Regions from separate parts of the Streptomyces sp. NPDC111744 genome, predicted to be linked through region 1. Evidence: riboswitches for the same ligand, from Rfam matches in the RefSeq annotation. Region 1 holds a riboswitch; each other region holds the start of a gene.

Region 1 (4,271 bases):
TGACGAAGAGGTCGTCGCCGACGATCTGGACCTTGTCGCCGAGCTTGTCGGTGAGGACCTTCCAGCCGGCCCAGTCGTCCTCGAACAGCGGGTCCTCGATGGAGACCAGCGGGTACGCGGAGACGAGCTCCTCGTAGTACTCGGTCATCTCGGCGGCCGAGCGGGACTTGCCCTCGAACTCGTACTTGCCGTCCTTGTAGAACTCGGACGCGGCGACGTCGAGCGCCAGCGCGATCTGCTCGCCCGGGACGTAGCCGGCCTGCTTGATCGCCTCGAGGATGAGGTCGAGGGCCGCGCGGTTGGACTCCAGGTTCGGGGCGAAGCCGCCCTCGTCGCCGAGGCCGGTGGACAGGCCCTTGTTCTTCAGGACCTTCTTCAGGGTGTGGTAGACCTCGGCACCCCAGCGCAGCGCCTCGGAGAACGACTCCGCGCCGATCGGGGCGATCATGAACTCCTGGATGTCCACGTTGGAGTCCGCGTGCGAGCCGCCGTTGAGGATGTTCATCATCGGCACCGGCAGCAGGTGCGCGTTGGGGCCGCCCAGGTAGCGGAACAGCGGCAGGTCGCTGGCCTCGGAGGCGGCGTGGGCGACGGCGAGGGAGACGCCGAGGATGGCGTTGGCGCCGAGCGAGCCCTTGTTGTCGGTGGCGTCCAGGTCGAACATGGCCTGGTCGATCAGGCGCTGCTCGGTGGCGTCGTAGCCGACCAGCTCCGGACCGATCTGCTCGATCACGGCGAGGACGGCCTTCTCGACGCCCTTGCCCAGGTAGCGGTTGGGGTCACCGTCGCGGAGCTCGATGGCCTCGAAGGCGCCCGTGGAGGCGCCGGACGGGACGGCGGCACGACCGGTGCTGCCGTCGTCGAGGCCGACCTCGACCTCGACCGTGGGGTTGCCTCGGGAGTCCAGGATTTCCCGGGCTACGACGACGTCGATGGACGGCACGAGCATCTCCTTCTTGGGATGTGACGCTGGTTGTGCGGGCGCACGCGGGCCTTGTCGGCCCTTGCTCAGCCTTGCGACTAGAGCCTAACCGTCCCGGGGCCGTCAGCCAGCCGACCGACCGGCCCGTGGACACACAGACGGTACCCATTGTTCATGCGCGGAACAAAGGGGGGCCCGATGAAGAACGGAAGAAGAGCGGGTCAAGGGGAGGACCGCGCGAGGACGGCAGGCGGACGGCAGGCGGACGGCAATGAGAAACCCCGCCCCGGTGCGTTCGGGGGAAAACGCACCGGAGCGGGGGCTCGTGGGGGACGGGGGTGGCCCGCACGTGCTCCTCACTATGAGGAGCACGGCTGTGCGGGCGCTGTGCTTCAGCCGGCGCCCGCGTATTACTTCGGGCGCTTACTTCAGGTGCAGCTGCTGACCCGGGTAGATGAAGTCGGCGTCGTCGACGATGTCCTTGTTCAGCTTGAACAGCGCCTGCCAGCCGCCCTTGACCTTGTGCTTCTCGGCGATCGAGCTGAGCGTGTCGCCCTTGAGGACCTTGTACTCGCCGTCGCCCTTCTTGACCTTCTTGCCGGTCGGGGTGGTGACGGTCTTCTTGGCGGCGGGACGCTCGGCGGAGCGGGAGGCGGCCTGGGTGTCGGTCGTACGGCTGCTGGTGCCGCTGTTCGACGAGCTGGAGCTGGAGGACGAGCTGCTGCCGGTGTAGGCGGCGCCGGACAGGCCCGTGCCGCAGACCGGCCAGGCGCCCTTGCCCTGCGCGGCGAGGACCTTCTCGGCGATCTCGATCTGCTGCGCCTTGCCGGCCTGGTTGGCCTGCGCGGCGTACTGGGTGCCGCCGTACGCGGCCCAGGTGGAGGCGGAGAACTGCAGGCCGCCGTAGTAGCCGTTGCCGGTGTTGATGGCCCAGTTGCCGCCGGACTCGCACTGGGCGACGGCGTCCCACTCGGAGGCGGTGGCGGCGGAGGCGGTGCCGGACGCCATCAGCGGGGCGGCGATGGCGACACCGGTGACGCCGGCGAGCGCGGCGGCGCGGGTGGCCTTGGACGGACGACGGTGCTTGCCCTTGCCGGAAAACAGCATGGTGGATCCCCTCACCGACGCCTGCGAGGTGAGCTGTCGGGTTCGGGCCGGTTGAGTTGCCCGGCCGCACACCTCGCGGTGCGCGGCTTCACCCCGAGCCGGACACGGCAGCCTCAACTACCGGTCCTGGCACTTACCTTGGGTCCCCCGCTCCTGCCTACGGCGCTTTACGCGACGACTGTTCCCGGGCAGCCGCTGGCAGGACTCGGCGTTGCGACGGCCGGGGCTCGTGGTGACGAGCGGCCTCGACCGTAAACAGGCGATCAGGTGAATTTCAAAGATGATCAGGGCTTCTGAGACTCATCCCACACTTTCGCCAAACCGGACATTTGACTTCTAAGTGGGGCGGTTCGAGAGCGCCAACTCCCGCTAGTCCGCGTTCGTTTCGGTGCCGAGTTTCAGGGTCTGACCGGGGGCGACGTGGTTCGGGTCGGTGCCGATGTCGGCCTTGTTGGCGGCATAGAGCGCGCGCCATCCTCCTTCGAGGCCAAGGGAGTCGGCGATGGAGGCGAGGGTGTCGCCGTCCCGGACGGTGTAGGTGCCGGCGTCACGGGAGGCGTGACGGCCGGAAGAAGTCGCACTCTGACCGTTTGTCACGTTTTCGTCCGCCGTGCCGCCGCGATGCTTGCCACCGCCACTGACGGCTCCCGTGTCGACAAGGCTCCAAGAGCCGCCGGTCTGCCATGAATTGTCCGACTCATCAGCTTCGGACGTGACGGGGTTCTCACTCGCCTTCGAGGTGCCGGAGCCGTTGGATCTCGACTTGTCCGCCTTGGTGGAGTCGGCAGGGGTGCCCGTACCCGAGTCCCCACTCGCGCTCGGGGACGGGGTGGCGGAGCCGGCTCCGGAGTCCGCGGCACCCAAGGAGGGGTTGGACGAGCCGGAATCCGATGAGCCGGATGAACCAGATGAAGAGGACGAATCCGACAACCCGGAGGACGAGTCGGATGTGCCCGACGTGTTGTCCGATCCGCCGAGGCCCGTGTCGACGTTCACCGAGGCGTCGTCCGAGGAGAGGCCGGCGAGTAGGGCACAGGTCCGCCAGGGCTTGGTGCCCTGGTCGGCGAGGATCTTCTCGGCGACGGCGATCTGCTGCGAACGGCTCGCCTGGTCCGGCGTGGTGGCGTACTCCTGGCCGCCGTACTGGTCCCAGTCGTCCTGGGACATCTGCAGGCCGCCGTAGTAGCCGGTGCCGGCGTCCATGCTCCAGGAGCCGCCGCTCTCGCACTCGGCCACCCGGTCCCAGGTGCTGCCGTCGGCCGCGTTGGCGCTCGCCGCCCCGAGGAGCGGGATGGCGATGGCGGAGCCGGTCACGCCGGCCGCGACGAGGATGGCCGGAGCCTGACGGGGGCGACGGTGACGACCGTTCCCGGAGAGCATGCGGAAACCTTTCGAGCGACAGCGGTGACCGGCGACGGGTCCCGCCGGGGCGTCGCACTGATGGGTGAACGTATAGGCAGACGATCACTTGTCACAAGTTAATGCCGCGCAGATCACGTGAAGATCACAGACTTGAACAGTGGTCATCTTTGCCGGTGGGAGGCCGGAGGGAGGCGTGCCGGTGGTGGATGCCGGTGGTGGGCTCATCGGCCGTGGGGGGTGAACTCCACGGGGAGCGTGCGCAGTCCGCGCATGATGAGCCCGCCGCGCCAGCGCAACTCGCTCTCCGCCACCGCGAGTCGCAGGTCGGGGAGGCGGCTGAGGAGGGCGGCGAGCGCGGTCTGTCCTTCCAGGCGGGCGAGCGGGGCGCCCAGGCAGTAGTGGATGCCGTGGCCGTATCCGAGGTGCTGGTTGTCCCGGCGTGCGAGGTCGAGCGTGTCCGGCTCGGCGAACCGCTCCGGGTCCCGGTCCGCGGCGGCGAGTACGACGAGGACCGGGTCGCCTGGCGCGATGCGCTGCCCGCCGATGCCGAGCGGCTCGGTGGCGAATCGCCAGGTGGCCAGCTCCACCGGCCCGTCGTAGCGCAGCAGTTCCTCGACCCCGGTCTCCAGCAGCCCGCGCTCGCCGGCGGCGAGGGAGTCCTGGAGGCGGCGGCGCTGTGCCGGATGGGTGAGCAGGGCGTACGTCCCGTTGCCGATGAGGTTGACCGTGGTCTCGAAGCCGGCGAACAGGAGGATGAACGCCATGGCGGCGGCCTCGTTCTCGGTGAGGTGCTCGCCTTCGTCGGAGGCCCGGATGAGCCCGGAGATGAGGTCCTCACCGGGGGCGGGCTCGGCGGACAGCGCCTCCCGCTTCCGGTGGA
Region 2 (4,271 bases), on a different contig from region 1:
GAACGGGCTCAGGCCCCTCGCGGACTATGTGCACGCCCTCGGTATGCAGTTCGGCATCTGGGTCGAACCCGAGATGGTCAACGCGGACAGCGACCTGTACCGCGCGCACCCCGACTGGGTCCAGTACCAGCAGGGACGGAAGCGGACGGAACTACGCAATCAGCTCGTCCTCAACCTCGCCCGCGAGGACGTCCAGGAGTACCTCTGGGAACAGCTCGACACCCTGCTGTCCAGCGCCCCGATCGACTACGTCAAGTGGGACTTCAACCGCTGCTTCACCGACGCGGGCTGGCCCGGCGAGCCGTACCCGCAGCGCCTGTGGGTCGACCACGTCCGCGGGCTGTACGCCCTGCTCGACCGGCTCCGGGCAGCCCACCCGAACGTCGCCATCGAGTCCTGCTCCGGCGGTGGCGGCCGGATCGACCTCGGCATCATGAGCCGCACCGACGAGGTGTGGACCTCCGACAACACCGACCCGCTGGACCGGCTCGCCATCCAGCACGGCTTCAGCCAGATCCACCCCGCCCGGGTGATGTCCGCCTGGGTCACCGACAGCCCGAACCATCAGCTCAACGGCCGGGTCAGCTCGCTGCGTTTCCGCTTCGTCAGCTCCATGGCGGGGGCGCTCGGCGTCGGCGGCGACCTCTCGCAGTGGACCGAGGAAGAGCTCGCCGAGGCCGGCCGCTGGGTGGAGCTCTACAAGGACATCCGGCCCCTGGTGCAGCGCGGCGACCAGTTCCGGCTGCGGCCGCCGACCGGCGGGCTCAGCGCGGTGCAGTACACGCTCGGCGACGAGACCGTGGTCCTCGCCTGGCTCCAGGCGCAGAGCTACGGCGAGCCGATGCCGGCGCTGCGACTGCAGGGGCTCGACCCGACAGCGTCGTATGAATGCCGTGAAACGGGCGAAGTGCACCGAGGTGCTGTTCTGTTGCATCATGGGCTGCGCACAGAGCTGCGCGGTGACCTGGATGCGGCAGTTCTCCGGCTGCGCCGCATCTGAGTCTTCTGTCCGAATTGGCTCCTTCATTGCAACTCGCTCTGGAATAGAGGGACGTGGCGTGACGTGCGTGAGGAGCGTCATATTCGTGACCGTCCGTCGCTCGTCATGTCCACGTACTTCCCGTGCTTTTCAAGGGGATCAGGAAAGCGAGGAAAGCCGGGATGCACGGAGGGCGACCGGGAATCCCCGTAACGGATCAAGCGAAACTCGGACAGCCGGAACCGATGGCTTGTCCGGGTGCGTCTTGCTCGCTTACGTTCGCCACGCATCCGGACGGAACGCCGAATCCTGCCGCCGCCCGGAATCCCCACACACACTCACCCGTGCACGGCAGGAGCGGGGGACCCACCAGGTATGACCGCCTGTTCCGGTTCCCGGGACGGCTAGGGGTACAGCCACGTCATCCCGCGTGGCCGGGCAGCTCCAGCCCGAACCCGACAGCTCACCTCGCAGGCGCCGGAGAGGAATGCGTCATGCCCGCGAAGGGTAAGCACCGCCGCCCCAAGACCCAGCGTTTCACCCGCTCCATGGCCGTCGCCGGAACCGGTGGCGCCGCGCTGGCTCTGCCGCTCATGGGGGCGACCGGCGCCCACGCGGCCACCGCGCAGTCCGTTTCCGAAAAGGCCACGCAGTCGCTTCCGATCATCGAGAAGACGGCTGTACGGAAGGCCGCCGTTCAGAAGTCGGCCGTTCAGAATTCCGCCACCGAGAATTCCACACACCACACCTACACGGTGGTGCCCGGCGACTATCTCTCGAAGATCGCCCGCGAGCAGAACGTCGACGGCGGCTGGCACCGGCTCTACGCCGACAACCGGCAGGCCGTCGGCGACAACCCCTCGCTGATCCACCCCGGTCTCAAGCTCACCCTCGGCGGCCGTCACACCACGACGACACGGACCCCGAACTCGGACTCCCGATCCGAGACGTGGTCCCACTCGCGGTCGTCCACCCCCTCCTCGTCCTCGTCCTCGTCGTCGTCCTCGAACTCGACCTTCTCCTCGGACACGTCGACGACGACGGCCTCCGGCTTCACCCTCCCGGTGACCGGTGCCACGGTCGGCACCGGCTACCACGTGGCCGGCAGCATGTGGTCCAGCGGTTACCACACCGGCGTCGACTTCGTCGTCCCGACCGGCACCCCGGTCAAGGCCGTCGGCGCGGGCACGGTCGTCACGGCCGGCTGGGGCGGTTCCTACGGCAACCAGGTCGTCATCAGGCTCGCCGACGGCTACTACGCGCAGTACGGCCACCTCTCCGCGCTCTCCGTCTCGGTCGGCCAGACCGTGACCGCGGGCCAGCAGATCGGTCTCTCCGGTGCCACCGGCAACGTGACCGGCCCGCACCTCCACTTCGAGATCCGGACCACCCCTGACTACGGCTCGGACGTCGACCCGGTCGCCTACCTCCGTTCGAAGGGCCTCGCCGTCGGCTGAACCGGCGCCTCCATCGATCTGACACGCACTCCGAAGGCCGGACCCCCGATCCCCGGGTCCGGCCTTCGGCGCGTTGCTTTCTCGTGACAGGAGTGTTCGGGTCGTCGACAGCGAAGGCGGGGCGGCGGCACAGTGATCCCGCCGGGTGCAAGCGCTTTCCGCTCATGCGCTCGCCCTCACTCGCGCCCCGACGGAAGGAACCCGCCGTATGACGACCACCCGCCGAGGCTTCGGAGCCCTGGCCGCCGGAGCCGCCCTCGCGGCCTTCGTGCCCGCTGGGCAGGCGAGCGCCGCGCACCGGCATCGCCGGCTGATCGCCCACGACGACTTCCGCCACGGTCTCGGCCAGTGGTTCGTGGAGCTGGAGCAGGGCGGCACGGTCGCCGCCTCGCACGGGGTCCTGGAGGTCGACGTGCCCGCCGGCGCCACCGTCTGGTTCCGGCGACGGCTGGAGGGGCCGTACGTCCTGGGGTACACCGCCACACCGGTGTCGGCGGGCGGCGCCAACGACCGCGTCTCGGACCTCAACAACTTCTGGAACGCCACCGACGTCCGTTCCCCTGACGACCTGTTCGCCACCCCGCGCGGTGGCGCGCTCGCCGAGTACGACTACCTGAAGACGTACTACGCCGGCTACGGCGCCAACTACAACACGACGACCAGGCTCCGCCGTTACGTCGGCGAGCCCGGCGTACGGCCGCTGGTCTACGACTACACCGAACCGCTCCTGGTCGCGAACCAGCCCAACCATGTGCGAATCGTCTCCGACGGCGGGGCTGTGCAATGGTGGAACAACGACCGACCGGTGTTCGACTACACCGACCTGGAGCCCTACAAGGGTGGGTACTTCGCGTTCCGTACCACCTGGAGTCACTTCAGGTTCAGTGACTTCGGCGTCTGGCGATCATCACGTCAACGTCGCTGATCAGAGCCTTATTCCAACCTTGGTGAAGTATTTAGAAGTGTCTTATCTCACCGCCAGTCAACCCCTTATTACGGTCGCGTAGGTCACAGTCAAAGGTGAATCATGGTCCGATGTGGCAGACGATTCGAAGAGTGACAAGGCATCAGTGATCGGGTCGTACGTGGCGGTGGGGGACAGCTTCACCGAGGGTGTCGGCGACCCCGGCCCCGACGGGGCGTTCGTCGGCTGGGCCGACCGGTTCGCGGTACTGCTGTCGGACCGGCGGCCCGAGGGCGACTTCGAGTACACCAACCTCGCGGTACGCGGGAAACTGCTCGACCAGGTCGTGGCGGACCAGGTGCCGCAGGCCCTGGAACTCGCCCCGGACCTGGTCTCCTTCTGCGCGGGCGGCAACGACATCATCCGCCCAGGCACCGACCCCGACGAGGTGGCCGAGCGGTTCGAGCGGGCCGTGGCCCAACTGACCGAAGCCGTCGGCACGGTACTGGTGACCACCGGGTTCGACACCCGTGGCGTGCCCGTCCTCAAGCATCTGCGCGGCAAGATCGCCACCTACAACGGGCATGTCCGGGCCGTCGCCGACCGTTACGGCTGCCCTGTCCTCGACCTGTGGTCCCTGAAGACCGTGCAGGACCGGCGGGCCTGGGACGGCGACCGGCTGCACCTCTCTCCCGAGGGGCACACGCGCGTGGCCCTGCGGGCCGGTCAGGTGCTCGGCGTCGAGGTGCCGGCCGACCCGGACCAGCCGTGGCCGCCGCTGCCGCCCCGCGGCACCCTGGAGGTCCGCCGCGACGACGTGCACTGGGCCCGCGAGCACCTGGTGCCGTGGATCGGGCGGCGGCTGCGCGGTGAGTCGTCGGGTGACCATGCGACGGCCAAGGGAGCGCTCTCCCCGGACGACATCAGGATG
Region 3 (4,271 bases), on a different contig from region 1:
GGGCTTGTCGAAGTGCGTGTAGTACAGGTCGATGTAGTCGGTGCCGAGCCGGCGCAGGGACGCGTCGGCGGCGGCCTTGATGTTGGCGGCCGACAGGCCCTGGTACTCGGGGTGCTGGCTGACCTTCGTCGCGATGACGACGTCGTCGCGGTTGCCGCGCGCCTTGACCCACCTGCCGATGACGGTCTCGGACTCGCCGCCCTTGTGGCCATCGATCCAGGCCGTGTACGAGTCGGCGGTGTCCACGAAGTTGCCGCCCGCGGCCGTGTACGCGTCGAGGACGGCGAAGGAGGCGGCCTCGTCGGCGGTCCAGCCGAAGACGTTGCCGCCGAGGCAGAGCGGGAAGACCTCCAGGTCGGAGGCGCCGAGCTTACGGAGGGAAGAGGAACCGGAAGAAGCAGTCATGCTTCAGTTCAACACCGGTGACCAGGGGGTCCCATGCCAGCGCAATACGAAGTTCTCGTAAAAGCGGAAGGCGCCCGGTAGTTCCGTGGGCACACCGGACCGGCAGCCCTGACGTCGGGGGGGTGTCGTCAGGACCGCCGGGGATCGGTGGGGTCCGTCAGGGGTTGAGGCCCTTGCCGCGCAGCCAGGTCATCGGGTCGATGGCGGTGGCCTGGCCGTTCGGGTGGACCTCCAGGTGGAGGTGCGGGCCGGTGACGTTGCCGGTGGCGCCCACGCGGCCGATGACGTCACCGGTCGCGACCTTCTGGCCGACCTTGACGCCGATCGATGACTGGTGGCAGAACCACAGCTCGGTGCCGTCGTCGAGGGTGATGATCGTGCGGTAGCCGTACGAGCCGGCCCAGCCGGCCTCCGTGACGGTGCCGCTGTGGACGGCCTTGATCAGCGTGCCGGTGGGGGCGGCGAAGTCGAGGCCGGTGTGGTAGCCGGAGGCCCACATGGAGCCGGCCTGTCCGAAGGTGCCGGTGATCGTGTAGGAGACGACCGGCAGCGTGTACTGCTTGGCCAGCGCCGCGAGCCGCTGCTGCTCGGCCTTCTGCTTCTCGGCGGCCTCCGCCTTGTCCTTGGCGTCGGCGGCCTTGGCGGCGGCCGCCTTCTCCGCCTTGGCCTCCGCGTCGGAGACCGCCTTGTCGGCGGCGGCCACGGCCTTGGCGCTGGCCTTGACGTCGATCTGGGTCTGCTGCTGTTCGGCCTGGGCGATGATCCGGCTGCGCAGTGCCTCGCCGGCGTCGGATGAGGAGGCGGACGAGTCCGCGTCGGTGGCGGTCGTCGTGGTGACGCTGCTGAGCGCGGTCTGGGTGGCCTTGTGGCCGCCGTCCTCGCCGAGCAGGGTGCCGACGGAGGACGGCAGGTCGGGCAGGGAGATGGAGACCGGCGGCTTGCCGGTGTTGGCACTGGCCATGCCGCCCGCGCCGACGGCGGCGATGACGCCGACGCCGAGGACCGTGGAGCTGCGGCCGAGCCCGCCGCCGCGCTGCTTGGCGACCCGGTGCCGGCCGCGTACCGGGGCGAGGGACTCCTCGGTCGGGTTCCACTCCTCCCAGGGGCCCTCGTCGGTGCGGTAGCCGCCGTAGCCGTAGGTCTCGGGTTGACGCTGGCTGGGCACGAACGGGGCTGTCGGAGCAGGCCGGTTGGACGCCACGCGGGCGCACTCCTTTCCTTCCGCTGCCTACCGGGTTAGCTGACGGGTTCGGAGCGGGAAGGTCTCCTACGCGCGTATACCGGCCGTTTTCTACCGGCGGCAGCCGTGCGATTCACCCCAAGGTGGTGGTTCCCCGGTTCCCTTGCGGGATTCGGCGCGTGCGCGCGGAGCCGTCGCGGGTGACGGCTGGGACGACCGCGCTGCGTTATCGAACGTTAATAGACCCGGCTGTAAGATTCCAAGCTGTTCGCCTTGATCATTAAGCTTTCAAAGCATGGACTTACCTGCCACGATCGGTCAAAACGGTCGAGTTGACCATGCGTTCTGTTCGGCTCAACAGTCCCACGTTTTGATGGTGACTCAGCCGTTACGCCGAGGGCGGTCGTCCGAACACAGGGCGTAACACGGATCAGGGTCGGCGTACGGCGAGCAGCGCCATGTCGTCGGTCATGCCGCCGCCGGTGTGCCGGCGCACCTCGGCCGCGAGCCGGGCCAGCAGCTGCCCGGGGGAGGTGACGGTACGGCCGGTCAGCCGCTGCTCGGGATCGTAGAACCGGCCGTGCGCGTCCCGTGCCTCGGAGAGGCCGTCGGTGTGCAGCAGCAGTGTGGCCCCGCTCGGGAACGGATGCTCGGCGGCCCGGTCGGGCCAGGCCCCCAACTCGCCCATCCCGAGCGGCAGCGCGGCCTCGGGCACCCGTACCGGGGACACCTTGCCGTCGCCGTGCAGCAGCAGGGGTGGCGGATGGCCGCGGTTGACGACCCGGACCGTGCCGTCGCCGTGCGGGAGTTCGGCGAGTACGGCGGTGGTGAACCCCTCGAACGCGTCGACGCCGCCGCGCCGGACGCCCTCGCGGGCCAGCGCCCGCTCCAGCCGCCCCGCCACCGCCTCCAGCGTGGCCTCCTGCTCGGCGGCCTCCCGGAACGCGCCGATGACCACGGCGACGGCGGCGACCGCGCCCGTGCCCTTGCCGCGGACATCGCCGACGACCAGTCGTACGCCGTACGGGGTGTCCTGGACGGCATAGAGGTCGCCGCCGATGAAGGTGCCCTCCTGGGCCGCCTCGTAGCAGGCGGCGATCTCGAAGCCGCCGATCCGCTCGGTGGGCTCGGGCAGAACGGCCCGCTGGGCGGCCTCGGCGATCTCGCGGGCGGAGGCGAGGCGCTGGTCGCCGATGCGGACGACCTGGTTGATGCCTGCGGCGAGGGCGGCGACGGTGGCCACGGTGAGGGCCTCGGTGACCGTGTCGACGTCGGGGCGGAAGGTGTAGCGGGCGTGCACGGCGTAGGCGGCGAGGAAGGACACGAGGCCGGTCAGGACGGTGGCGCGGAGGGAGGAGAGGGGCGCGGCGATCAGCGGGGCGGCCGTGAAGAAGGGGACGGGCGTGAACGCCTGCGGGGTGAGGGCGTCGTAACAGACGCCGACGACGATCAGCAGAGCGGGCAGGAAGCGGGCCAGGGTGCGGACGGCTGCGGACCCGTCCTCCTGCGCCTCTCCAGGGCCCACGGTACGACTCCCCATATGTCCCCTGTGTCCAATTGCGTGCCCGTCCAGGTTTGCTGTTGCGAGTCAGCGGGGGCGAGTGGTGTGGGCCGGGCGGATGAGTACGGACGGGTGTGATGAGGAACACGCACCGGTACGGTGCCGCTATATGACTCAGGGCCGGAATCCTAGTTCTTGGATTCCGGCCCTGGTCATTCAGTAGCGGGGACAGGATTTGAACCTGCGACCTCTGGGTTATGAGCCCAGCGAGCTACCGAGCTGCTCCACCCCGCGTCGTTGACACCAGCATACGCCATCAGAAGCGTGGGAGTCACACGGGTTAAGAGAGGTCAGCTCAGCAGGTGCACGTTGGGGGTCTTCGCCAGGTCCTCGTACTCGCCCAGCACCAGCACCGCCGCCCCCGCCTCCCGCAGCGTCCCCGTCCCGTCGGCCGACTCGACGAAGATGTCCGGCTCGCGCCATGCCGTGACCACCCGCCGTACCCCGGCCCGGAGGATCAGCTCGGCGCATGGGTGCGGCCGGGAGGAGCGGTGGGTGCAGGGTTCGAGGCTGGTGTAGACCGTGGCCGTGGCCAGCCGGGGGTCGGCCGACGGGATCTTGGCCAGGGCCGCCTCCTCCGCGTGGACGACGGGGTCGCCGGACTCCCGGGAGTGGCCGCGGGCCAGTTCCGTGCCGTCGGCCGCGACCACCACCGCGCCGACGCTGAACGCGGTCCGGGAGGGCGGGCAGTCGGCCGCCAGCTCGCAGGCGAGCCGCAGCCAGTGCCGGTCCGCGGCGGACGCCGACGCACCCGTGCCGGGGCCGGTGGGCTCGTACCGCATCAGCACGACGTCCTCGATCCGGCGGCTCTCCAGGAGCCGCAGCCGCCCGGCCTGGTACCCGCCCGGGCCGAACAGGCGCGGCGCCTTCGGGTCGCCGACGAAGACAGGGGCCAGGACCAGCTGGAGTTCGTCGGCCAGGCCCTGCTGGAGAAGCTGGGTGTGGACGGTACCGCCGCCCTCGACCATCAGTCGGCCGACCCCTCGCGCCTCGTGCAGGTCCTTCAGCAGCGCGGGCCAGTCGAGGTCGGTGCCGAGCGAGACGACGTCCGCGGCGACACCGAGGCCGCGGATCCGCTGCGCGCCCGTCTCCGTGGTGTACACGACCTTCTCGCCGCCGGTGTGC

Evidence for each region. Region 1 has a riboswitch for cyclic di-AMP ahead of ACZ7OO_RS18650 (transglycosylase family protein). Riboswitches for the same ligand answer to the same signal wherever they lie in the genome.
Region 2: it holds a riboswitch for cyclic di-AMP, as region 1 does, so the genes downstream of both, ACZ7OO_RS23745 (M23 family metallopeptidase) here and ACZ7OO_RS18650 (transglycosylase family protein) in region 1, are expected to answer to the same signal.
Region 3: it holds a riboswitch for cyclic di-AMP, as region 1 does, so the genes downstream of both, ACZ7OO_RS10200 (M23 family metallopeptidase) here and ACZ7OO_RS18650 (transglycosylase family protein) in region 1, are expected to answer to the same signal.

What each region holds. Positions count from the first base shown of each region.
Region 1 is NZ_JBVKCG010000007.1:228,660-232,930, forward strand. It holds gene eno (phosphopyruvate hydratase) at 1-949, opposite strand, end outside; gene ACZ7OO_RS18650 (transglycosylase family protein) at 1,346-2,029, opposite strand; cyclic di-AMP (ydaO/yuaA leader) riboswitch at 2,033-2,204, opposite strand; gene ACZ7OO_RS18655 (transglycosylase family protein) at 2,399-3,409, opposite strand; gene ACZ7OO_RS18660 (cytochrome P450 family protein) at 3,613-4,271, opposite strand, start outside.
Region 2 is NZ_JBVKCG010000010.1:251,226-255,496, forward strand. It holds gene ACZ7OO_RS23740 (alpha-galactosidase) at 1-1,000, shown strand, start outside; cyclic di-AMP (ydaO/yuaA leader) riboswitch at 1,309-1,469, shown strand; gene ACZ7OO_RS23745 (M23 family metallopeptidase) at 1,474-2,436, shown strand; gene ACZ7OO_RS23750 (DUF6250 domain-containing protein) at 2,645-3,361, shown strand; gene ACZ7OO_RS23755 (SGNH/GDSL hydrolase family protein) at 3,507-4,271, shown strand, end outside.
Region 3 is NZ_JBVKCG010000004.1:18,394-22,664, forward strand. It holds gene ACZ7OO_RS10195 (aldo/keto reductase) at 1-405, opposite strand, end outside; gene ACZ7OO_RS10200 (M23 family metallopeptidase) at 563-1,606, opposite strand; cyclic di-AMP (ydaO/yuaA leader) riboswitch at 1,615-1,773, opposite strand; gene ACZ7OO_RS10205 (PP2C family protein-serine/threonine phosphatase) at 2,016-3,125, opposite strand; tRNA gene ACZ7OO_RS10210 (tRNA-Met) at 3,307-3,380, opposite strand; gene ACZ7OO_RS10215 (dihydrofolate reductase family protein) at 3,437-4,271, opposite strand, start outside.